Regions from separate parts of the Pseudoalteromonas sp. S558 genome, predicted to be linked through region 2. Evidence: predicted binding sites of a transcription regulator. Region 2 holds the regulator's gene; each other region holds the start of a gene.
The links. The regulator LexA, encoded in region 2, represses DNA repair genes until DNA is damaged. The targets are predictions, from matches to a motif close to TACTGTATNNNNATACAGTA.

Region 1 (8,171 bases), on a different contig from region 2:
TAAAATAGGCGGCTCTTTTATTATTCGTTCAATATAGTGACATTATTTAACGGGTAACTCTATATCTGCAAATAACTTATCTACGTCATCTTGGTTGCGTAATAAACTTGCTCGCTCTACTCGCTCTTTAGTTAAGTGCGGGGCAAAACGTTCTATAAAATCATACATGTAAGTACGCAAAAAACTACCCTTTCTAAAGCCAATTTTGGTTGTACTTGCTTCAAATAAGTGACTCGCATCAATACACACTAAATCGGTATCGCTCACTTGATCTATCGCCATAGAGGCAACAACACCTACGCCTAACCCTAAACGTACATACGTTTTTATAACGTCAGCATCGGTTGCGGTAAATACAATATGTGGTTCGAGCCCATGTGCACTAAATGCTTTGTCTAGCTCTGAGCGCCCCGTAAAACCAAATACATAGGTTATAAGTGGATATTGAGCAATATCAGCCACAGTTAAACTATTTGCTTTTTTAGCTAATGGATGATCTTTAGCGACAACAATACTGCGGTTCCAATGGTAGCAAGGCAACATAACTAAATCTGAATACAAATGCAGTGCTTCTGTTGCAATAGCAAAGTCGGCATCACCGCGTGCTGCTGCATCTGATATTTGTTGCGGTGTACCTTGGTGCATATGAAGTGATACTGCAGGGTATTTTTTCATAAACCCTTGAATAACATTCGGAAGCGCATAACGCGCTTGGGTATGAGTCGTAGCAATATTTAACTTACCCTGATCTGGTAGCGTATGTTCATTTGCGACTGCTTTTATACCTTCGACCTTCGATAAGATTTCACGTGATATATGAATAATTTCTTTACCCGCACTCGTTACATGCGTTAAATGTTTACCGCTGCGACCAAATATTTGTACTCCCAACTCATCCTCTAGCATTCGTACTTGTTTAGAAATGCCGGGCTGTGAGGTAAATAAGCTCTCAGCAGTGGCTGAAACATTTAGTTTATGATTTTGTACTTCTACTATGTATCTGAGTTGTTGTAATTTCATGGCTGCATATTTTAACGTTGTTATTCATATTATATATAAAGGCAATAGGTGTTATGTCCAAGCGTTATTCTACTTTAATCGTAGTTTTAGGCCAGTGTGTTTGCATTTATACGTCTGGAGCTCAAGGCTAGCACAATAAATATACTTCAGATAGCAATGATTATTCCGATTTATCTTATAATTGCGTAGACTTTCAATACATTATTAGTCTATTTTTAAGTTAATCATTGTAAAACTACCCCGTTACCATATATTTAATGTAAGATTAATTAATTAGCTTATGAATCCGAGAATTACAACATGATCGTTTCTATTATAATAGTGCTTATAGTTGCACTGATTGTGATTGCGCTTTGGGTTAATGCAGTTCAGCAACACAAAGAAAAGCAAGAAGGCAAACGTCGCAAAGAGCTTACAAAACAAAAAGCGATAATAGAAGAAACCGAAGAAGCATTAATGAACAATGCTAATATTCCGTTATCGGAACACATTATAAGAGTATTGCAACGACGTATTTATGAAGCACTTAATACCATGGTTATTAACTCGCCGGGCTCTAAAGCACTAAAAAGCCGTTTAACCGAAGCAAAAGAACACCTATCAAGCAATATTCAAGGTAATAATAGTGATGCACTATCTATTCCTAGTAACGATAAACAGCTTGTTGGCCTTATTCAAGGTATTAAAAAACTACGTGCAATTTTACGATCAGAGCATGCTAAGGGTAGAGTTGATAGCCAAGTTTTTTCAGGAGAAGACAAACGTCTTGAAAGGCTTCAGCTTAGAATAAACATAGAAAGCCAAATTAAACGCGGCGTATCTGCACAAGCGGCGAGCATGGTTGGCTCTGCAAGACAATATTTTGAAAAAGCCTATGCAACATTAAACTCTGTTTCATTCGCTGATGAGTACGTAACAGCAAAGCTTCAAGAGGTTGAGGGTTATTTAGAGGCGATAAGCGTTGAGCTTAGAGCTTCGAACGCCACAGCACTTAAAAAGAAAAATGAGCAAGAGCAAGACGATTTAGATGTATTATTTGCCCCTAAAAAGAAATGGTAAGCATTTATCTTTTTTAGTTAAGCCCATACAATTATATGGGCTTTTTTATGGTCAGTTGTTAATATTCATCAGCATCTATCACGACAAAAACGCAAACTTAACAACAAATAACACAGTTAAAATCCAGACACTAATTGAGACTTCATCTCGCTTGCCACACAGCACTTTAACTGCAGTATACGATATAAAACCCAGTGCAATACCATGTGCAATAGAAAAAGTTAATGGCGTCATTAATAATACAACAGTCACCGGAATAGCATCGGTCATGTCATCCCAATTTACAAATTTCAGATTTTGCAGCATTAATACAGCCACATATAAAATGGCTCCAGCCGTTGCGTAAATAGGCACCATCTGCGCAAGTGGTGCAAAAAACATCATTAGTAAAAAGCAAATACCAACAACAACAGCAGTTAAGCCTGTTCGCCCACCTACAGATACACCTGCAACCGACTCGATATAAGATGTTGTTGTTGAAGTACCCAACATTGCACCTGCAATTGTGGCAGTGCTGTCTGCACTCAATGCTCGTCCTAAGCGAGGCATATTGCCCTTTTCATCAGCCAATCCCGCTTTTTGTGTTACAGCGACTAATGTCCCTGAAGTATCAAATAAATCAACAAACAAGAATGCAAAAATAACACTGAGCATTGAAAGCTCAAGTGCCGCACCAAAATCAAGCTGCATAAAGGTAGGTAAAATAGAAGGCGGCATAGCAACCACACCATGATATTCAACAAGCCCTAAACCTAGTGCTATAACAGTCACCAATAAAATGCTAATTAAAACACCACTTTTAAAATCGCGATATAAAAGTGCTGCAATAATAAAGAAGCTAAAAATAGCTAACAATGGGCCCGCTGATGTTATATCGCCTAGCTGGACTAAAGTAGCTGGACTCGCGATGATAATCCCTGCATTTTTAAGCGCAATTAGCGCTAAGAATGCACCAATACCTGTTGCAATAGCCTGTTTTAAAACTAAGGGAATCGCATTAATGATCCACTCTCGAACTTTAAATAAGCTTAAAAATAGAAATATACAGCCCGACATAAACACAGCACCTAATGCGGCTTGCCACGTGTACCCCATTCCCAGCACAACACCGTAAGTAAAAAAGGCATTCAATCCCATACCAGGCGCAAGTGCTAATGGATAATTAGCCCATAAGCCCATAATAAAACAACCAATAGCAGCAGCAATACATGTAGCGACAAAGGCTGCTCCTTGATCCATTCCTGCTTCAGCTAACATTGCAGGATTCACAAACACGATATAAACCATGGTGATAAATGTAGTTACCCCAGCGATACACTCACGGCGAACCGAGGAACCATTTTCATTAATTTTAAATAAGGCTTCGAGCATAATAAACTTATGATAATAAAAAGTGACGAGATTTTATCATAAAAATAATTTTTTACAGGACATTTTACCTTGCGGTATACTAAACTATTGAAGTAGCTAAAATAACAAAAAGACGAATATGATAAATACAACACCAACAGGCCAGAATTTAGAGCAACAATTAGACAATATATTGTCTTTTGTAACGCAACCTAATGATGCTAATTTAGCGCCAAATAATGAGGATCGCCCGCAAGGCTCTCTTAATAAGGCACTTTATTATTTAAAAAATGACCAACATCCACTTGCCGCAAAATGGATGCGTTTGGCTGCTATGTCGGGAGATCACCGAGCACAATTTTATTTGGGACTATTTTTTGTTAAAGGGCAAGGCGTACCGCAAAGTGTTTTTCATGCTGCAGCATGGCTAAGCTTATCAAGTAGTCAAGGTCATAAACCTGCGACGGCGGCTTTAGCCGATCTACGTAAACATATTGAAACCAAACGCTTTAAAGATGCACAATGTTATGCAGCTAGTTTGTATGAGCAAATTCACCAGTTGCAGTTTTCTCATTTGATCTCTCATACTTCCCCTACAGAATAATCATCTACGTATTTTATTCATAAAACACCTGTATAAAGTCACCGTAAGAAACGCTGCAACCACCTGCTGGCTAAGTCATAGTAGCAATAGCACTCTATAATTAAAATTTAAGCTAGAAGTGGTATAAAATATAAAAACATTAATTATCAAGGACCTACTTAAAAATTAAATCTAATTGAATATTTAAAAAAGAATAACTGTACAAATAAATAGCAAATAATACTTGCGCAAAAGCACTGTATAAACTACTGTATATAAATACTGTATATAAACCCAGTGAGATAACTAAAATGTTACAGCCTATTACAATTAGAACAGTTAAAAGCTACCAGCAAGACGATAAAAGTGATTGTGTTAATTTAATTCAGATTGAAGATGAGATATCTGCGACATTTGAGTTATTAAAGGTGCTACATCAGTACAATAATCTAAACGCATGGACATTATTAATCGCACCAGATAACGTACCTAGTAAAGCATTACTTGATTCATGCTCTATTGATACAAGTAAATTACTTGTTATTAGACAAAAGCACCTAGTCAATTTAGAGTATGTATTAAATTCGGCGTTACATAACGGTAATTTTTCAGCAGTAATTACATGGACAGACATAGTAAATAACCAATTACTTAATAGCTTATCTTTAGATCTGAGTAAAACACGAACAAAACTTTACTGTTTTACAAAAAATATTCAAATTACAAAGATACCCCATAGCCAACAAGCTTGTTAAACTAACGCTTTTATACTGTGTAGAACAACTATGAACTCACTGAACTCTATAAGCTGTTTATGTGGCAGTCAGCAAGAATATGCAGACTGCTGCGAACCTCTTCATTTAGCAAAACAACAAGCTCAGACTCCTGAACAACTAATGCGTTCGCGTTATACAGCTTATGTACTTAAAAATGCAAAATATGTTTACCAAACCTATGCAAGTGAAAAGCAAGCTGAAAATCCTATTAAAGAAATAAACGATTTTGCTAACAGCTGTCGATTTATAAATCTTGATGTCATTAGCTCACACCATGATGAAGATAAAGGCGAAGTGGAATTTAAAGCTCAGTACTTTTACCAAAGTCTGTTTTGTGAACTTCACGAAAAATCGCAATTCATTAAAGAAAATGCTCAATGGCGTTATTTAGATGGCACTATATTTCCAGTTACGGATATTAAGGTGGGTAGAAATGATGATTGTCCATGTGGTAGTAATAAGAAATACAAAAAATGCCACAGTGTGTAATATATAATTTTATTTAACCCCTTTACATAAGTAAGGATTGTTGATTATAGGCAGTCCTTTATTGATATAAATACACTTAACCCCCCTCTACTCTTGTAGCTACCTTATTCATGTTTATGCCAATTATTGCGGTGTGTAGTTAGCGTTTAAACGCTACATTTACCAGCGCACCAAACTTGCTTATACCGATTCGCTTAATTAAGTGATCTATTTTGAGGGAAGGAAATCGTATCGATAACAAGGCAAAAAATTTGTCCTTTAGTTGTTCTATATCAGAAATTTTTAACAAAGTTAGCGTCAGGTTTAATCCCTCAAATTGATTAAGTATTATTGCGGATTGGTATTATTTAAACATGCCTCCTCTGTTTTAGTGAACAACCGATAAACGCCCACACTTAATATTTATAGCGTAAAACAAAAAATGAGCCACTTGAGCCCATTTTATAATTTCGAATACTGACTAAATATTATTCGTCATCATCTAAGTCTAACTGTTGACGCTGAGCTGGTCGTGCTAAAATCTCTACATAGAAAGAAGTCAGACCTTGCTTTTCAATTTCACCAATTTGGTTACTTAATTCAGCTACGTGCACAACTTGTGCATCTTCAGCTGTGTTACCAAACTTACAGTCAAATGCCCAATAATCTGCATCTTCAGGTAGTGTTTTATTGCGCTCTCGTTTCAAATATTTTTTCACTTCATGCTTTGCAGCATCAACCATACGAGGGTATTTGATTTTCTCGTGATTCAGCGTGAATGTTTTCTTCATTACGTTCCTAATTACCTTGGTTTAATGATAGCGGCATTTCAGTCATACCATTTGCGATCATTATAGCAATTGCAATTAACTTTTGGATGCTTTTTTTGCACTAAATCAATTATTAGCCAATATCATTAAATTAATCAGTAATAGTGATGCGAAAACACAAAAAACAACATATAGGGTTACTCGATATACCTAACTTTTAAAGCTGTAAGAAGGTAAATCAATCGGTAAGTAAGAGTCAATTTCCTAGGTTAAATTACAATATGCATTTATCCCTGAATCACATAACTAACACGCTTGCTGCTTCCTATTAGATATTTTCTCAAGCAGTAACTAAGTGTAAAGGGTCATGTAAAGCATCGTTATTAAGGAGATCGTAAAAAGCAGCGGCGTCCATCGCTGGATTAGAAAGTTGCGTTTCTGTGTTTTTTATACGTCTACGCACAGCAAGCTCGCAATTATCAATGATATTCAACGGAATATGCGTTACATCATCTCTTATAAAGAGGGGCTCTGGATTCAAACAATGATTCAATTTAATATCGTTCATTCCAGAGCGTTCTCCAGCACTGATCAGTAGTGAAGCGTTATGTTGACCAATCAACATATCAAATTTATCTGGCGCTAAAAGTTGCTTAGGACCAACACCCAATTGTTTGCGAAGCGCATCATCAGTAATAATTGCGTCTTCGAGTTCTGTTTTTGGTAAGTGAAATTGGCTAAAATCAAGTGCGTCATGCGATAACATTGCGAGCAAAAGAGAAAACTCTCCTCTTCGCTGTTCGTGCACACTTTTGTTAAGCCGTGTGCTTAATTGGTTCTCAGTGATCAACAAATCATCGATTTGCATAGTCTTTAGCCGATTGTTGTAGGTTATAGATATTTATCGGCTTTTTTTCATTTTTCTTTAGTTTTTTTCTTTACTTAAATACATATTTTGCTATTATCAGCGCCGTTGCATTGGAGGGGTTCCCGAGCGGCCAAAGGGATCAGACTGTAAATCTGACGGCTCAGCCTTCGCTGGTTCGAATCCAGCTCCCTCCACCACTTTTCTTACCGCTAAGTTAAGTGGGGCCAAATGTAACAAAATTAGTGTGGAGGGGTTCCCGAGCGGCCAAAGGGATCAGACTGTAAATCTGACGGCTCAGCCTTCGCTGGTTCGAATCCAGCTCCCTCCACCACTTTTAATCTTCCCTTGTAAGCAATAAAGTCTAAAACATCCACTGTAAGCTCATTCCATTAATTTTTAACCATTGTGATGCTGATTTATGATCAGGGTAAAATATTTCAACTCGCTGCCAAAATGCTTTACTGTGGTTTAAATGACGCAGATGAGCTAACTCATGAACTATTACATAATCAATTATGTGCTGTGGTGCACCAATAAGGTGTAGATTAAAGGTCAAATCACGTTTGCTGTTACAACTCCCCCACTTTCTTTTATAAATCGCAATACTCAAATTGTGTGGTAAAGCCTCGTTCATTTGTGTACAAAAATACGTAAGTCGCATTTCTATATAAGCTGTTAGCTGCTCTTTTAAATACTCTTCTAATAATTTTTGATACTTTAATTGTTGATGTTTAACACGTTTAGATACCGTAATTAACAAGCCAGCTAGTTGTGGTTTTACACCAGAGTAGTGACCTTGCTCAAACTGCACATTTACTTGCTCAGAATAAATACATATTTTTTTAGTTTCAAAGGGGTATTGCTTGCAGTCAACAACAGTGAGTTGCTTAAGCAATTGCGCATCAACCCATGTCTTTTTTTCTAAAAGCCAACTATCAATCTGCTTTTTTGCAATATAGCTAGGTGCGTATACGGTTACCTGCTGGTTATGAACTTTAATCGCAACGGTTTTTCTTCGTGCGCTTTTTTTTAGCTGATATTCAAACACTTCAATTTCTCAAATATAAATATTATTTACCCATCTAGGTAATATATTAGCATCATCTTAATTAAAAAAATTAGCTTTATTAGTTAAAGTACTCTCGTATTCAGTCGTTATGAAATAGTGCTTTATTAACCGCAGTAAATTAACTGTTTATTAATTGCTTAATTATATTAAACTAAAATAGTGATATTACATTGTGAGTTATTATGCTGTCAGCTTTTTTCATTACGGA
Region 2 (8,171 bases):
AAAAGCGCTATTCGCATTTGCACCAATGGCTTTTGCCTGACCACAGTAGCCGTTTACATCATTCACTAATATGACTACATCAGCACCGTATTGATCGCGTAATGTATGGGCTTCATCCATATAGCCATCATTTTTAGCGGCTAAGCGGTTTAAATCAGTCCCTGAGTTTGTAGCTTCAGTGTAATTAATTTGGCTTACATGAGCTACGCTAACAACAGCGTTAACGCCTGAGTTTTGATAACCTTGGTTGGTCTCGACAACAGCAAGATCAATTAAGCTATTTATATCCCCCGATTTTTGCGCAGCTGCAGGCGTATATAAAACTAATAAGCTAATATCGCTTTGTGCATTGCTAGCCATTGCTGTTTGGTAATTTTGTGCCGTTAAAATTTGCTCACTGATTGAAGCTATGTTGCTATTGCTAGATTGCTTATAATCGGGTGCATGCTCAGCAGGTTGTTTTGCTGGATCCAGTTCAATGAAGTTATGACCAGAGTGTTTATTTGGTTGTAATTTGTAAACATGTTCGCCTACTTTTACCGTACCAGAAATCCCTTTTTCCGATTTGATGAGTGTAACTTCGTCACCATCTAAGCTTTTACCAACCCAAATTAGACTACCTGTTGCTGATGAGCTTGTTGTGCTTTTAATAAACTCAATATTATTACCTTTAATAGGTAAGAAAAAAGCATCTGTGTTGCTGCTTAGTTCAAAAAGTGGTTGCCCAAATTGAGATTGAGTACTTGCTTGTGCAGTCATGCTTTGTGAAATGTTAGAGTATTGAACTTCAAAAAGTGGAACTTGAGCGTGCGTATAACCACTGAACAGTAGGCCAATAAATAATGGTGAGTATTTTTTCATTTGATAATCCTTTTGAATTTATTTTGTTCTTATAAAGTGTACATGTTAATAAGCTGTTTTCAACCCATTAACATTGAGGTGTGTTTAATATGACTATTATTGTAAATATAAAAATACACTTGTTTAATTTATGTAACCAGATTTTGTTTTTGTAAGTGTGAAAGGGGATTTATTAATTATGAAAAACAAACGCTATTAACTGGTAATCGCATAGTTTGTTTAGCTTAATTTAAATTTGCGATTTTTATTTAACTGTATATACTCACAGTTAAATGTACTGTATGGAAAACCAGTTATATGCGACCATTAACGAAGCGCCAAGCTCAAATACTCGAATTAGTTAAAGTTTTTATTAAAGACACTGGTATGCCCCCTACACGTGCAGAGATTGCACAAACACTAGGTTTTAAAAGTGCCAATGCTGCAGAAGAGCATCTAAAAGCACTTGCAAAAAAAGGTGTTATTAAAATGAAGCCAGGCGCAAGCCGAGGTATTCAACTTGTTGAAGAAGAAGAACCTGAGCAATTAGGTTTGCCTCTAATTGGCCGAGTAGCGGCCGGTGAGCCTATTTTGGCGCAAGAGCATGTTGAAAGTCATTGTAAAATTGATCCATTAATGTTTAAACCTGCTGCCGATTTTTTACTGCGTGTTAACGGTATGAGCATGAAAGATATAGGTATTATGGATGGCGACTTATTGGCGGTGCATAAAACTCAAGTTGCTGAAAATGGGCAAGTTGTAGTTGCACGTGTTGATGATGATGTAACTGTAAAGCGCTTTGAAAAAGCAGGTCGAAAAGTACTGCTGCATGCTGAAAATGATGATTTTTCAGCAATTGAAGTCGATTTAGAAAACGAATCTTTTAATATTGAAGGTTTGGCTGTTGGGGTTATTCGTAACGCTGATTGGATGTAATACCAATTTTAGTAAAAACATGATCATTCTAACGCATTAAATAACTCACTAACTACGTTAAAAATTATTTATATAGAACAACTATGTATCATAATTTTAGCCTTGTTATTGAGCTACTTTCTTATCACTATAATAGATCACTAATTTAATGCAGTGTTAAATTAGTGATTTTATAAATGCGTGCTTTTTAGTACGCATTTTTAGTTACAAGGCTCCTTACTAAACAATTTTTATTGCACTCCTCTTTTATCCCCTTATGTTATTTGTAACCCCTATCAAAACTCAGTTCGCATCATTTTAAAATTTTAAAAGTGACATGTTTTTTTGCTAATCCGTTAATATCATTTGTTTAATTTTCATACTAAAACTTGCTTGTTGGTTAATCTTTAGCTAATTATTAATGGGCTGGGCTAACAGTAACTCATTGTTTTTAGTTTTGAGAATACACACATTTACAATAAAACCTTGGTTAGCGCAGTGTAATACCTATTGTTTAATAAGGACGAGGGTATTAATACAAAAATAAAAATAACGAATTGGCGTTTAAGCCGTATGCCTCTTCGCTTTGCACTCGCAACAGCATCAAAGGAGTCGTCACATGGGTAAATTGAGCTCTACCTTGTGGCTTATACTGTTTGTTTTTCCGCAGCAAGTATTGGCAAATAGCCAATTTAATATGCGTAAAGGCGTAACTGATATAAGTAATAATGTTTATCAGCTGCACATGACTATATTTTTCATATGTTGTGTGATTGGGGTAATCGTGTTTGCCATTATGTTTTGGGCACTCATTCATCACCGCAAATCTAAAGGAGCAGTGCCTGCTCAATTTCACGAAAGCACGAAAGTAGAAATACTTTGGACTGCTATTCCGTTTGTTATTTTAATTGCTATGGCTATACCGGCCACTAAAACTCTAATTGCAATGGAAGATGCCAGTAAGGCTGATCTCACTATTAAAATTACAGGATCGCAATGGAAATGGCATTACGAATACATGGGTGAAGACGTTGAGTTTTACTCAATGCTTTCTACTCCTCAAGACGAAATTGCTAATCTTGCACAGAAAAACCCTAACTATTTACTTGAGGTAGATAAACCACTGGTACTGCCTATAAACCAAAAAGTACGTTTTTTAATGACCTCAGACGATGTTATTCACTCGTGGTGGGTGCCCGATTTTGCCGTCAAAAAAGACGCAAATCCTGGGTTTATAAACGAAACATGGACCAATATAAACGAAGAAGGGATTTACCGGGGTCAATGCGCTGAGCTGTGCGGTAAAGATCATGGTTTTATGCCTGTGGTTGTAGTTGCAAAATCAGAATCCGATTTTAAAACCTGGTTGGTAGATGCAAAGCAGGCTAAGCAGAAAGCTGCGCTGGCAGATGCCGCACTGCTTGATCAAACGTTACCTAAAGATGAGTTAATGACTTTGGGTGAACAAGTATATATGGCTAATTGTGCAGCGTGCCATCAGCCTACGGGCATGGGATTACCAGGTGTATTTCCTGCACTTAAAGGGAGTCCAATTGTATTAGGGGATATTAAAGATCACATTGATATAATTATTCATGGCCGCCCAGGCACTGCAATGCAAGCCTTTGCAAAACAGTTATCTATAAAGCAATTAGCAGCAGTTATTACTTATAAGCGTAATGCATGGGGTAACGATACGGGTGATGTTATTCAGCCGAGTCAAATACAGACAGCACTTGATGCCAAAGTGGAGGCGAACTAATGAGTAGCATAGTAGAACAACCTAACGCCGATGAAGCGCATCATGCACATCACCCTGCAAAAGGATTTAAACGCTGGCTTTATACAACCAATCATAAAGATATAGGTAGTTTATATTTAATATTTTCGCTGACCATGTTTTTAATTGGTGGCGCAATGGCCATGGTGATTAGGGCTGAATTATTTCAACCAGGTTTACAGTTGGTTGATCCCCACTTTTTTAATCAAATGACCACCGTACACGGTTTAATTATGGTATTTGGTGCAGTAATGCCAGCCTTTACTGGCCTTGCCAATTGGATGGTGCCGCTGATGATTGGTGCACCTGATATGGCACTACCAAGAATGAATAACTGGAGTTTTTGGATTTTACCGTTTGCGTTTTTAATTTTATTAGCATCGTTATTTATGCCCGGTGGTGGTCCTGCATTTGGCTGGACTTTTTATGCTCCGCTCTCTACAACTTACAGTAATGACAATACGGCGTTGTTTGTATTTGCCGTACATATAATGGGAATAAGTTCAATTATGGGGGCTATTAATGTAATTGTCACCATAGTTAATTTACGTGCTCCAGGCATGACATGGATGAAGCTTCCCCTATTTGTATGGACATGGTTAATTACTGCCTTTTTATTAATTGCGGTAATGCCCGTACTTGCAGGGGCTGTAACTATGGTGCTTACCGATAAGTACTTTGCGACCAGCTTTTTTGATGCCGCAGGTGGCGGTGATCCGGTGATGTTTCAGCATATTTTCTGGTTTTTTGGTCACCCAGAAGTGTACATCATGATTTTGCCAGCGTTCGGTATTATATCGACCATAGTGCCTACTTTCTCGCGTAAAAAACTCTTTGGTTATGCCTCTATGGTGTATGCCACATCCTCGATTGCGCTGCTGAGCTTTATTGTTTGGGCGCATCATATGTTTACCACGGGGATGCCTGTAGCAGGTGAATTGTTTTTTATGTACGCCACAATGCTTATATCTGTGCCCACTGGGGTCAAAGTATTTAACTGGGTTGCCACTATGTGGAAGGGTTCAATAAGTTTTGAGGTACCCATGCTATTTAGTATTGCCTTTATTGTATTGTTTACCCTAGGTGGCTTTTCTGGGTTGATGTTAGCCATTACACCTGCTGATTTTCAATATCACGATACTTACTTTGTTGTAGCGCATTTTCACTATGTATTAGTAACCGGTGCGATATTCTCGATTATGGCGGGCGCTTATTATTGGCTGCCTAAGTGGACGGGCAATATGTTTAATATCACCTTAGCTAAATGGCATTTTTGGTTATCACTGGTGAGCGTCAATGTACTGTTTTTTCCTATGCACTTTGTAGGACTTGCTGGTATGCCGCGTCGTATTCCTGATTATGCACTGCAATTTGCCGATTTTAACGCAATCATAAGTATTGGTGGTTTTGCCTTTGGCTTATCGCAATTGCTGTTTGTGGCTGTTGTAATTAAATGTGCTCGTGGTGGCGATAAAGTACCTGCAAAAGTATGGGATGGGGCAGAAGGGCTTGAGTGGGAAGTTGACTCACCAGCCCCGTATCATACTTTTTCTACACCTCCGGAAATAAAGTAATGACACACGCACCGCTACTTAAGCGCTTGATATTAATTTGCGTGGGTATGTTTGCATTTGCATTTGCCTTAGTGCCCTTATACGACGTGTTTTGCGACGTAACAGGGCTCAATGGCAAGCCTTCGCTAGAGCAAGCAAAGCAAAGTACACAAATAATACAAAATCGTGAAGTTGGCGTTAGCTTTACTACGCATGCTCAAAGCGGTGCGCCGTTCGAAGTTAAATCAAAAGAATACAGCGTTGTGGTAAAGCCCGGTGCAATGCGTGAAGTGTTTTTTAGCGCTAAAAATAACAGCGAGCTAGATAAGGTAATGCAGGCTGTACCTTCTGTTTCACCAGGTAAAGCGGCAAAGTATTTACATAAAATTGCTTGTTTTTGTTTCGATCAACAACCGTTAAAAGCAGGTGAAGAACTTGAATTCAAATTACTTTTTTATGTTGATACTGCATTACCAAGTGACATAGAAGAATTAACTTTATCGTATACCGTATTTGATATTAGTGAACAGCTAGTGGCAAGTAATAACTAGCTTTTTAAACTAGTGTAAAACTAGGAGTAAATAAAATGAATCAAAAATATGAGCATTATTATGTACCAGATCAAAGCCCATGGCCCATTGTGGGTGCTATTGCATTGTTTTTTATAGCAGTGGGCGCAGGCTTAACGGTTATGGATGTTGGAAAAGAATCTGGCGGTGGTATTTATCTACTTTATGCCGGAATTGCTGTGCTTTTATATATGTTGTTTAGTTGGTTTAAAAATGTAATTAGTGAGTCGGACCAAGGTTTGTATTCAGCGCAAATGGATCGCTCTTTTAGGCAAGGTATGAGCTGGTTTATTTTTTCTGAAGTTATGTTTTTTATGGCTTTTTTTGGTGCGCTGTTTTATGCGCGGGTTCTGTCGGTTCCATGGCTTGGGGGGGCTGGTAATAATGCAATGACTAACGAAGTGCTTTGGCCTACCTTTGAAGCTGTTTGGCCCTTACTTTCAACACCTGCTGGAGAAACCACTCAGGCTATGGGTTGGCAAGGTTTGCCACTTATAAATACCTTAATACTACTTACCTCGTCGGTTACTTTGTATTTTGCCCATGTTGCGATGGAAAACAATAAACGCACCCCACTTAAAGTATTTTTAGGGGCTACTGTTTTATTGGGGGTTTGCTTTTTAGGACTGCAAGTTGAGGAGTATATACATGCATATAATGATCTTAATTTAACCTTAGATGCCGGTGTTTACGGTAATACGTTCTTTTTATTGACGGGTTTTCATGGCATGCATGTAACGCTCGGCACCGTACTTTTATTGGTTATACTTTTACGCATTCTAAAAGGACATTTTACTAAAGATAAGCACTTTGCTTTTCAGGCTGCTGCTTGGTATTGGCACTTTGTAGATGTGGTGTGGTTGTGCTTATTTGTATTTGTGTATGTGCTGTAGTGGCCATAGGCGAGTCATTCGCTTTAATAAACCCAAGCTTAAGTGCTGCAATCACAACAACTAAAACGACCACAGAAAACACTACGCGACGACCTAAAAAATGGGACATGGGTCGTCCACCTGTTTTCCCAGAGACCATAATAAATAATGCTCTAAATAAGTTAAAAAGTATAAATATTAACAACAGTACGATAATAATTTTAATAATCACTGAGTTGACCCTTTATGCAGTTAGTTTTATGGCACAAACAAAAGCTTAGTTCAATAATCACACTTTGTATGGTCGTGGTTGTTGTGTTGGTCTGCGTGCGCTTAGGTTTTTGGCAATTACAGCGCGGCGAGCAAAAGCAACAGCAGCTAATTGCCATTGCTGAGTTGCAAACTCGTGGCGTTATGAACTGGCCTCAATTACTTAACTTGCCTGATAGTTGGAACAAAACTGGCGTATTAGTGGAGCTAAAAGGGCAGTTTGTACAAAACCACTATTGGCTTTTAGATAACCAAGTTTACAACGGGCAAGTAGGATACGATTTACTCGCTTTGTTAAAGCCCGATAATGATCCTAAAGTGATTTTAGTTAATTTGGGGTGGATAAAAGCGCCCATATCGAGAGATGTTTTGCCACAAGTTACTCTCCCAAATGGCGATTTTATTCTAAAAGCACAAATAAAAGAAAATAACCTCAGTGGTTTTACACTTGAAAATAAAGCTACAAATAATGACTTACCTACACGAATCCAATCTATTGATTTGAATATGCTAAGTGCTCAAAGCCAGCAATTATTAATTAATTTTATGGTTTATCGACAAGGTAGTGGTGATGAAATTGCTATACCTCATTACGAGGCTGTAGTGATGAGTCCTCAAAAACATAATGCTTACGCCGTGCAGTGGTTTCTAATTGCTGTTGCATGTGTTGTTGTCGCTATTTTTGCAAGTAAGAAAAGGACACATAATGAAAAGTAACCCTCTTTTATTGTTTGTAGGTTGTTGTGCTATACCGCTAATTTTGGCATATGGCGCACTGAAATTTGATTGGTTGCCAACTGCCATTACTAATCACGGTGAGTTTTTAAGTGAAGACGTTAAATTTGAAAACTGGCCGCAAAGCAATCCAAAACAGTGGACCATTGCACTTAACTATTCAAGTCAATGTAATACGCCCTGTAGCGAGCAACTTGAAACACTAAATAACTTATATGTAGCGCTTGGTAAAAATCAAGGCAAGGTTGATATGGCAATAATGGGGCGCCCTGATGATAAAACATCGCCTTGGAAAATTATTGCTGAGCAACAAAGCTTACAACCTGCAAGTTTGTATTTAATCGATCATATGGGGTTAGTCGTGCTGGAATATCCTTTTAAGGCGCAACCACAAGAAAATCGTTTGGTGCAAAAGGGACTGTTAAAAGATTTAAAAAAACTACTTAATTATTCACGTTCAAGCTAGCTAGTTCTATTTGTTTAAGTTGGAGTATTCGATGTATAAAAATTATAAAAACTTAGTATTAGTAACTGGACTGCTGGCTTTAATTGTTGTGGCGCTAGGTGCTTACACTCGCTTAAGCGACGCAGGCCTGGGTTGCCCTGATTGGCCAGGCTGTTATGGTTTTTTAACAGT
Region 3 (8,171 bases), on a different contig from region 2:
GCTGTAAATGGTGATAGCCAAACACAGATGGACTTTATGCCAACGCTTACTTCACCCTTAAGCGCAATGGAAACCAAATGCTTAAATGAGCTATACAACGCGTATGTAAATAAAAAATGGCAAGGCGATAGAGACAGCTGGGCTGATACAGTTCCCGACAGAGTGTGGAATTTAATAGCCTGCGATAAACATTCGTGTCAGCGCCAAATGAAGGCCCATCAAACATGTCCGTTTCAGCTTGCTCGTAATCAATTGATGCAAATGGACGTACTGGTAATTAATCACTCATTACTACTTGCTGATTTAGATTTGGGTGGCGGTAAAATTTTACCAGAGCCCGACAACACCATTTATATTATTGATGAAGCGCACCATTTAGCACATATAACTCGCGATTTTTCATCTGCTGCTGCCACAATAAAAGGCACCATAGAGTGGCTTGATAAGCTCACTAAGTTTAGTGGAAAAATGGCTAAAATTTTAGTAGGCCAAAAAGCAATAGGGCAAAATTTTAAACTTTGCGACAGTATTAACGACGCTAATAAAGATTTAAAAGTAGTGCGTGATATTCTTGATAATGCCGACTTTGAATACTCAAAAGATGATACTTACCGCTTTGAGCACGGTGAAATTCCAGAGTCGCTGCACAGTAAAGCAAAAGACATAAGTGAAGCTACACAAGATGCCCTGCGCTGCTTAAACAAAATGCACGACACCCTTACGCAAGATGTAAGCGACGGCGATATAAAACCGTACGTTGCCGATCCAATATTAGGTGAAAGCGGGCAATATATTAACCGGTTAGAGCAACTAAACAAACTTTGGTTTAGTTACGCTAAAAAAGGTGAAGGTACGCCTCATGCGAGGTGGATAAAACGCCTTGAATACAAAAATCACCACGACCATCTATTAAGCGACTGCCCTATTGAAGTCGGTTATTATTTAAAAGATAAGTTATGGCGAGAATGCGCGGGCGCTGTTTTGTGCTCTGCTACATTAAGTGCACTCGGCTCGTTCGATCACTTTGCTTACGAAACCGGACTTGCTAAGGAAGAAGGCGTTAAATTTATTAAAGCACCTTCTCCTTTTGATTACCCAAAACAAGCCACTTTACGTATCCCAGTATCGAAAGTAGAACCAACTGATAAAGACTTTAGCGACCATTTAGCTCAAACATTACCAGAGTACCTAAATGATAAAAAAGCAAACCTCGTATTGTTTGCTTCCTACTGGCAAATGGACCACGTAACAAAGTTTCTTAGAACAAAAGGTTTTAACTTATTAGTTCAAGGTGAGATGTCGCGAGAAGCTTTACTAAAAGCACACACTAAAAATATAGACGAAGGCAAAGGCAGTATTTTATTCGGGACACAGAGCCTTTCAGAAGGGCTTGATTTACCTGGGAAATATTTAGAGAACCTAATAATTACCAAAATACCGTTTGCAGTACCGACTTCTCCAATAGAAGAAGCACAAGCAGAATTTGTACAAAGTAAAGGCGGAAATCCATTTTTAACGATTACCGTGCCCGACGCCGCAAAGAAATTGGTACAAAGCTGTGGTAGACTGCTGCGAAAAGAGAGTGATGAAGGCTGTATTACTATTCTCGATAGGCGCTTAGTTACCAAGCGATACGGCAAAGCCATGCTCGACACCCTACCACCTTTTAAAAGACAAATAGATTATTAATGTTTGAACTTGCACTCGATCCAACAACCTGGGCTGTTTTATGTGCTGTTGCACTTGCCGCAGGTTTTATAGACGCTATCGCCGGCGGCGGTGGTATGTTAACTGTGCCCGCTTTATTAACCGCTGGCCTACCTCCACATTTAACACTTGGGACCAATAAACTCGCTGCCAGCTTTGGTTCTTTAACGGCAAGTTATACCTATTACAAAAAAAACTTATTTAGTCCAAAGTTTTGGGCTGCCTCTATTATTGCTACCGCAATAGGCGCACTGCTAGGAACTGTTATTGTTGATCATTTAAGTATTGATTTTTTAAATAAGCTACTCCCGATTATTATTATTTTGGTTGCCGCTTATAGCTTATTTGGTAATTTAAGTACCACCGAAGGGGATGAGCTCCCTAAACTAAACAAAGCAATGAAAATAAAACAATGGCTACAGGGTTTAGCATTAGGTTTTTTTGATGGTTTAGCAGGGCCTGGCACGGGTACTTTTTGGACTGCCTCGAATGGCATGCTTTACAAAATGAACCTGCTACTCAATTGTGGTTTAGCGCGTTCAATGAACTTTGTTTCTAACTTTGTATCATTGATCACCTTTGTTGCTTTGGGCCATGTAAACTTTTTACTTGGCATAACAATGGGCTTTTTTATCATGCTAGGTGCATGGTTTGGCGCGCATTCAGCGATACGTTTTGGTAGTAAATTTATTCGTCCAGTTTTTAATACCATGGTTATACTTTTAGCGCTAAAACTAATTTACGAGGCTTATTTTTAATATGCATTCAATGGCTTTAGATAAACTACGTCATCAAATTGCAACGCTAAAACAGCAAGCCGAGCAATTTGATAAAGCTAAACTTTTTTCTAAAAACCGTTACATGCAAGCGCAACCTAGCTTATTTGATCGCGCCGTTTTTAGTACAAAAAGTATGAACTTAGCAGACTATGTAATTGAAATAGAAGACGAAGTATCAAGGTTACCGCCAAGCGAGCATCGCCACGCTTATACCTATGCACTTGAGCGTATAGCAACTCAAGTGCAAGCAATTTTTAACGTCATTAAATCAACGCCTATTTGGGTTAAAGAAAACAAAAGCCACTATAAACCACGCCCAAAACAAGCGGTTTACAAACAAGCTGTACAAAAAATCATGCAGTCGTCGCACGAACTTTACGACGAATTAAAACAAAACCATGAGTTTGAACGTCGTTTAGTGCTTATGATTGAAGAGCGAAAAATGCAAATGGATAAAGCGTCGCCTGCTAAAGCACAAAAGCTTAACCTTGAAATATTAAGTACACATGCTCGCTTAGGACGATGCAGAAAAGCAATTTCTGCAACCGAAGATAAAATACAACAAGTAGAAAAGCAACAGCTTCGTTAAAACACTTTTGTTATGGTGTTTAACTGCCAATTTTGCTCTGATCAAAGCATAGCTATATCAGCTATTCACTTTAAAAATCAGATAAAATTAACAACCTTCCGTATACCGAATAACAATTCAAAGCTGCTATCGATTTATGACTAACCTTGGTATAAACTCAATATCAACAGCATGGAATAAAAAAGAGTGATAGGAATATGCGATTACATGACGACATACACAATTACTACGAAAAAATTGTTCTTGAAGAAATAATAAAACTTAAACTTAGCGAGCAATATAACGAAGATGTAATGGCAGATTTTTGCTGTACTATATTAAATCAACTTCCTCCTCGATACATTCGTTATGATGTAGATATGGCATTTTACTTACCACAAACTGAGCGTTTACATATGGAAGAACGCGTTCAAACGGCAATTAATGTCGCTATTAACCAAATTTCAAAAAAGAAAGACCTAAATGAGCAATTCACTAAATCAAGCGCCTGAACATATTAAACTTGCAGTCGATTTGATCATGATTCTGGAGCAACATGATATTGCTCCAGAAGACATTCTTAAAGCACTCGAAATAATTAAAGATGATTTTGAAAAAAAACTGGCCGCGAATTAATTCTTATTCGATTACATAAACTAAGAGTAGTGCAACACCTTCAAATTTAATCCTATCAACTTTGATTAAAGCGCGACTAACTAACACTCTAAATTTTTTGGCTTATTTTTTAATATGCCAGTTCCGAATATGGCTTACACTATTTATAAACCCTGCTACTCTAAAAGCCAACTAACATAATTAATGTACTATCATGACCTTAGCAAGCTTACTGCGATTGTTTTTTCTGGCCGCTATTTGGGGCGCATCTTTTTTATTTATGCGAATGGCAGCCACTAGTTTAGGACCTGCGGTATTAATTGAGTTTAGAGTCGGCTTTGCTGCAGTTACTTTATTTATTGTTGCTTTGTATTTAAAGCGCCGCTTAGCGTTTATCCAACATAAAAAACACTTTTTTATTATAGGCGCGTTTAATTCTGCCCTGCCGTTTTTATTTTTTGCTTACGCAGCCCAAACAATTAGCGCATCCACACTCTCAATTTTAAACTCTACAACACCAATATGGGGTGTTGTAGTAGGAATTTTATGGACAAAAACAAAGCCCAATAAAAGTATGGTGCTTGGTTTACTACTTGGCTTAATAGGCGTTGCAATACTTGTTGGGCAAAATCATTTTGTATTAAATAGCCAATCCATCATAGCTATAGTAGCAGCATTAAGCGCATCACTTTGCTATGCCATTGCATCGCATTACACTAAAAATGCGCCTAAACTGGCCCCCTTCGATAACGCCCATGGCTCAATGTGGGCTTCAAGCTTTATGATACTGCCGCTTATCTTATTTATGCCAATACGAGAAATACCAAGCACCCACGTTATGCTAGGAGTACTCGCATTAGGGGTTATATGTACCGCACTTGCTTATATATTATTTTTTAAATTAATCGACGATATTGGCCCAACTTCTGCCCTCACGGTTACATTTTTAATTCCGTTGTTTGGCATTTTTTGGGGACATTTAATTTTAGATGAGAAAATAGGGTCCAATACATTACTAGGCGCACTGTTTGTAATTGTAGGCACTATGCTGGTTACTGGTTTCTTACCACGAAAAAAGTACTTAGCTAAACCGCTAAGTACTTAAAAGTTCGTACTACTTTTTACGTTAAGGTTTGCTGTTTATTCGTTGGTTTGAGATTGCTGAATAAGTAATAACAACTCAGCTGTGGCGGTTGCATCGGCAAGGGCGCGGTGATGGCTGGTTAAATTTAAATTAAAGTGTGATGAGAGATTACCCAGTGAATACGACTTCAGTCCTTTAAACGCTTTGCGCGATTCAACCACAGTACACATTTTTGGCATTTTAAAAAAGTGCCCTGCCATCTCGCATTCTTTTTTAATAAAACCATAGTCAAAATTAACGTTATGGGCCACAAAAATAGTGCCTGTGAGCTTATCTAACAGCGGCTGTACTATTTCGGCAAATACAGGAGCGTTATAAACCATACTGTCACTAATACCAGTTAAAGATGATATGAAGCCTGGTATATGTCGTTGTGGATTAATTAAGGTAGTCCAGCTATCAATTACTTTTCCGTGCTGCACTTTTACAAGGCCAATTTCGGTAATGCGGTTGCCGCCTTTCAAACCGCCAGTGGTTTCTATATCGACCACACTGTAAACACGGTTAGGGTCTACAAACCATTTAACCGCAGCAATATGTACTTCAAAGCCCACATTTTTTAAGTTATCGATGGTGGTTAGTTGGTTGCGCCTTAGTTTATCGCCTGGGGCTTTTACCTCTTCAAAATGTACTTGGCCATTATTAATTACCATTAAGTCAGGGTAGCCGTCTTTTAGCTGTGAATAATGCTTACTCATCTTCGTTAAATGAGTAATTAACGCCTTAATAGGGCTATTTAAAATAAGTGCTTCTAGCGGTTGTAGTAACTCATTATGCCACCTAAATAAGCCATTGGGTTGCTCAAAATATTGCGCTGCATTTTTACATACTAAATTAAGTAATGCTTGAGGTGTTTGGCACTGTGCTAAACGATTATTTATTTGTGTTTGCTGCGCTTCATAAAAGTTACCAAGCCTTAATACCTGCGGATAAATGTCAAATTCGTTACAAGGCGGATAAGGCGACTCTATAAATAGCTCGTGCCAAAATACTAATCCAAATAAACTTTGCCAAAGCGTGTTTTCGGTATTAAATACTTGCATACCTTGGTGAGTATAATAATCGTTTACGCCCTGCTCTACTTCACCTCGGTACAGTTCATCTATTTCGAGTACGCACTGTGTGTCGGCAAGCATGGCACTCAAACGCGAACGTGTTTTTTTATTAAATTTACGCATTAAAAAATCATCAGCAAAATACAGTAAATCATCAGTAAGTGGATTTTCGATAATGGCGTCTAATCGCGCTTTTACCCACTCTTTATTGTTAAGTCGGTATTGCTCTCTTATTTGAATTTCTTGTGCTTCACTATCATCCATGCAGGCTTCAAGTAAGCTAAAGGCAAGTTCGCTATCAACCCCTTTTAATTGTCGATAAAGCCTAACTAATAATTTATTTTTTAACGCAACCGCAATTACACCATGCGCGACTTGCAATAAAACCTGCGACGCTAAAGCAACATAGTCGTTTTCATCTGTTATATTTTTAAATGTTAATCGGCAGCGATTTAATAAATAGTTTGATTGCGCTTCATTAAGTGTTTCAAAGCGCGATAAACTCTCACTGTGCCCTTCACGTGTCGCGGTTAAGCCTAAATCTCGCATTACAAACCGGTTTTGATGATTCACATCACCACGACTGAGCTTACCTGCAAATAAAAACTCAAAATACTCGTAAAAATCACTGCGGCTGTTAATAACATACTGGCTATAAAGCGGGGCAAGCTCTTGTGGGCAATCTTTAAAAAATGCACATGCAATATCCACTAGCGCGCCTTTAGCAGCGCTCTTTTTAAAGCTTATTTGTTCTGGGTAACTACTTAGTAACTCAACCAAGGAAGGTTTCGTTAAATGTGTTAAAAGCTGTGCATAGTGCAGCTCGTTTGGCTCAAATAAAATACCGGCCGTTTTTAGCGTATAGATAGCCTGATGCGGTGACGCTATTTCTTCATAATTGAGCGACTGCGCCTGTACTAGATAAGGCTTTCGTGAATATACACGCGCCAACATACACTGGCTTTGCTCATCAAGCTGGTTAATTTTAGCAATAAACACTTCATGTTTGGGTTCAAGCAAGTGTATACACTTGCTGGATACAAACTCAATAAGCTCTCTAAAATGCGCTAAATAGTACTTTGCTGGTAATTCTTGTTTCATAATATCGCCACAACTGTATATAAAAACAGTATCCAGTATTTGCACTTATTATTCAATCTTAAAATTACTCTAATGGTGATTTACTATATCCGTTCGCCCTTTCGATATTGACGCTAAGTAGCGACTTAAAGTTATTGTACTTTAGGATCAATATAGGCTTTCAACTGATGCAGCAAGAAAAAGCTTAAAATAAATAGATGCTAGCTTATATAGCGACTCCGATTGCGCGCGATCGTTTATAATACATCAAAACTAACTCACTATTTTTCTATGAGCTCAGCTCTGTTGATTACTGTGTTATAAATAGCCATGCCTTTCTTACCTGTTTAACAAATCTGAAAGAATTTTTTCACAAGCCTACAAATTGGCGTACTGCACCTGTATTATTGAAAGCCTATGCAAATTTAACCACAAGCTAAGGTGCACAAATGCGTTTATTACATACCATGTTACGAGTTGCTGATTTGGACAAATCAATTGCGTTTTATACTCAAATATTGGGCATGAAAGAATTACGTCGCGCAGATAATGAAGAGTATCGTTACACCCTCGCGTTTGTAGGCTATGGGGATGAAAAAGATAACACAGTGCTGGAGCTAACCTACAACTGGGATACAAACAGCTACGACTTAGGCGATGCCTATGGTCATATTGCAATTGAGTTTGACGATATTTATAAAGCCTGTGCAGATATAAAAGCCGCAGGTGGTAATGTTAGCCGGGAGCCTGGCCCTGTAAAAGGTGGCACCACTGAAATTGCCTTTGTAAAAGACCCTGATGGCTATGCAATTGAGCTTATTCAGAAAAAAGATAACATGAATCGTTTCTAGATTAATATAAAAAGGTGCTCAAAGCACCTTTTAACGTAATTGACTGTCTTTACTACCACGTCGGTTAACCGTGCTAGCACCTGCTCTTTTGCGCTCAATAGTAGCTTGGCATTGAACACAATAGCGTACGCCAGGTAGTGCTAACCTTCGAGCTTGCGGAATTGCCTCATCACACTTTTCACATAACTCGGCACTCGCGCCTGATATCAAATTACTTCTTGCATATTGTACGGCGTCATTCACACTTGCATCTATTTGATCTTGAATTGCACCGTCTCGTGCCCACCCACTTGCCATAATGCCCTCTAATAATCACTAAATTTAAGATCATATTAGCAATTAAAAACTTTATTTTTGCTGAATAAACGGATT

Region 1: CWB66_RS01355 (SulA-like leucine-rich domain-containing protein) is a predicted target of LexA. The motif match lies at 4,280-4,299, and genes of this name have one in related genera.
Region 3: CWB66_RS16030 (exonuclease domain-containing protein) is a predicted target of LexA. The motif match lies at 6,981-7,000, and genes of this name have one in related genera.

What each region holds. Positions count from the first base shown of each region.
Region 1 covers NZ_PNDU01000017.1:15,081-23,251, forward strand. Annotated here, with positions in the region: gene cysB (HTH-type transcriptional regulator CysB) at 43-1,020, opposite strand; gene CWB66_RS01340 (hypothetical protein) at 1,321-2,079, shown strand; gene CWB66_RS01345 (NCS2 family permease) at 2,158-3,450, opposite strand; gene CWB66_RS01350 (tetratricopeptide repeat protein) at 3,569-4,033, shown strand; gene CWB66_RS01355 (SulA-like leucine-rich domain-containing protein) at 4,324-4,767, shown strand; gene CWB66_RS01360 (YchJ family protein) at 4,798-5,277, shown strand; gene CWB66_RS01365 (DUF6172 family protein) at 5,745-6,047, opposite strand; gene CWB66_RS01370 (VC2046/SO_2500 family protein) at 6,367-6,894, opposite strand; tRNA gene CWB66_RS01375 (tRNA-Tyr) at 7,007-7,091, shown strand; tRNA gene CWB66_RS01380 (tRNA-Tyr) at 7,141-7,225, shown strand; gene CWB66_RS01385 (M48 family metallopeptidase) at 7,256-7,942, opposite strand; gene CWB66_RS01390 (MHYT domain-containing protein) at 8,146-8,171, shown strand, end outside.
Region 2 covers NZ_PNDU01000079.1:23,630-31,800, reverse strand. Annotated here, with positions in the region: gene CWB66_RS06465 (M12 family metallo-peptidase) at 1-861, opposite strand, end outside; gene lexA (transcriptional repressor LexA) at 1,159-1,776, shown strand; gene coxB (cytochrome c oxidase subunit II) at 2,375-3,517, shown strand; gene ctaD (cytochrome c oxidase subunit I) at 3,517-5,109, shown strand; gene CWB66_RS06445 (cytochrome c oxidase assembly protein) at 5,109-5,639, shown strand; gene CWB66_RS06440 (cytochrome c oxidase subunit 3) at 5,675-6,550, shown strand; gene CWB66_RS23025 (DUF2909 family protein) at 6,453-6,761, opposite strand; gene CWB66_RS06430 (SURF1 family protein) at 6,776-7,516, shown strand; gene CWB66_RS06425 (transmembrane cytochrome oxidase associated protein) at 7,506-8,000, shown strand; gene CWB66_RS06420 (COX15/CtaA family protein) at 8,032-8,171, shown strand, end outside.
Region 3 covers NZ_PNDU01000249.1:6,549-14,719, forward strand. Annotated here, with positions in the region: gene dinG (ATP-dependent DNA helicase DinG) at 1-1,689, shown strand, start outside; gene CWB66_RS16005 (TSUP family transporter) at 1,689-2,465, shown strand; gene CWB66_RS16010 (primosomal replication protein) at 2,467-3,075, shown strand; gene CWB66_RS16015 (late competence development ComFB family protein) at 3,273-3,566, shown strand; gene CWB66_RS16020 (DUF2496 domain-containing protein) at 3,538-3,690, shown strand; gene CWB66_RS16025 (DMT family transporter) at 3,884-4,774, shown strand; gene CWB66_RS16030 (exonuclease domain-containing protein) at 4,810-6,969, opposite strand; gene gloA (lactoylglutathione lyase) at 7,398-7,799, shown strand; gene CWB66_RS16040 (DksA/TraR family C4-type zinc finger protein) at 7,830-8,096, opposite strand.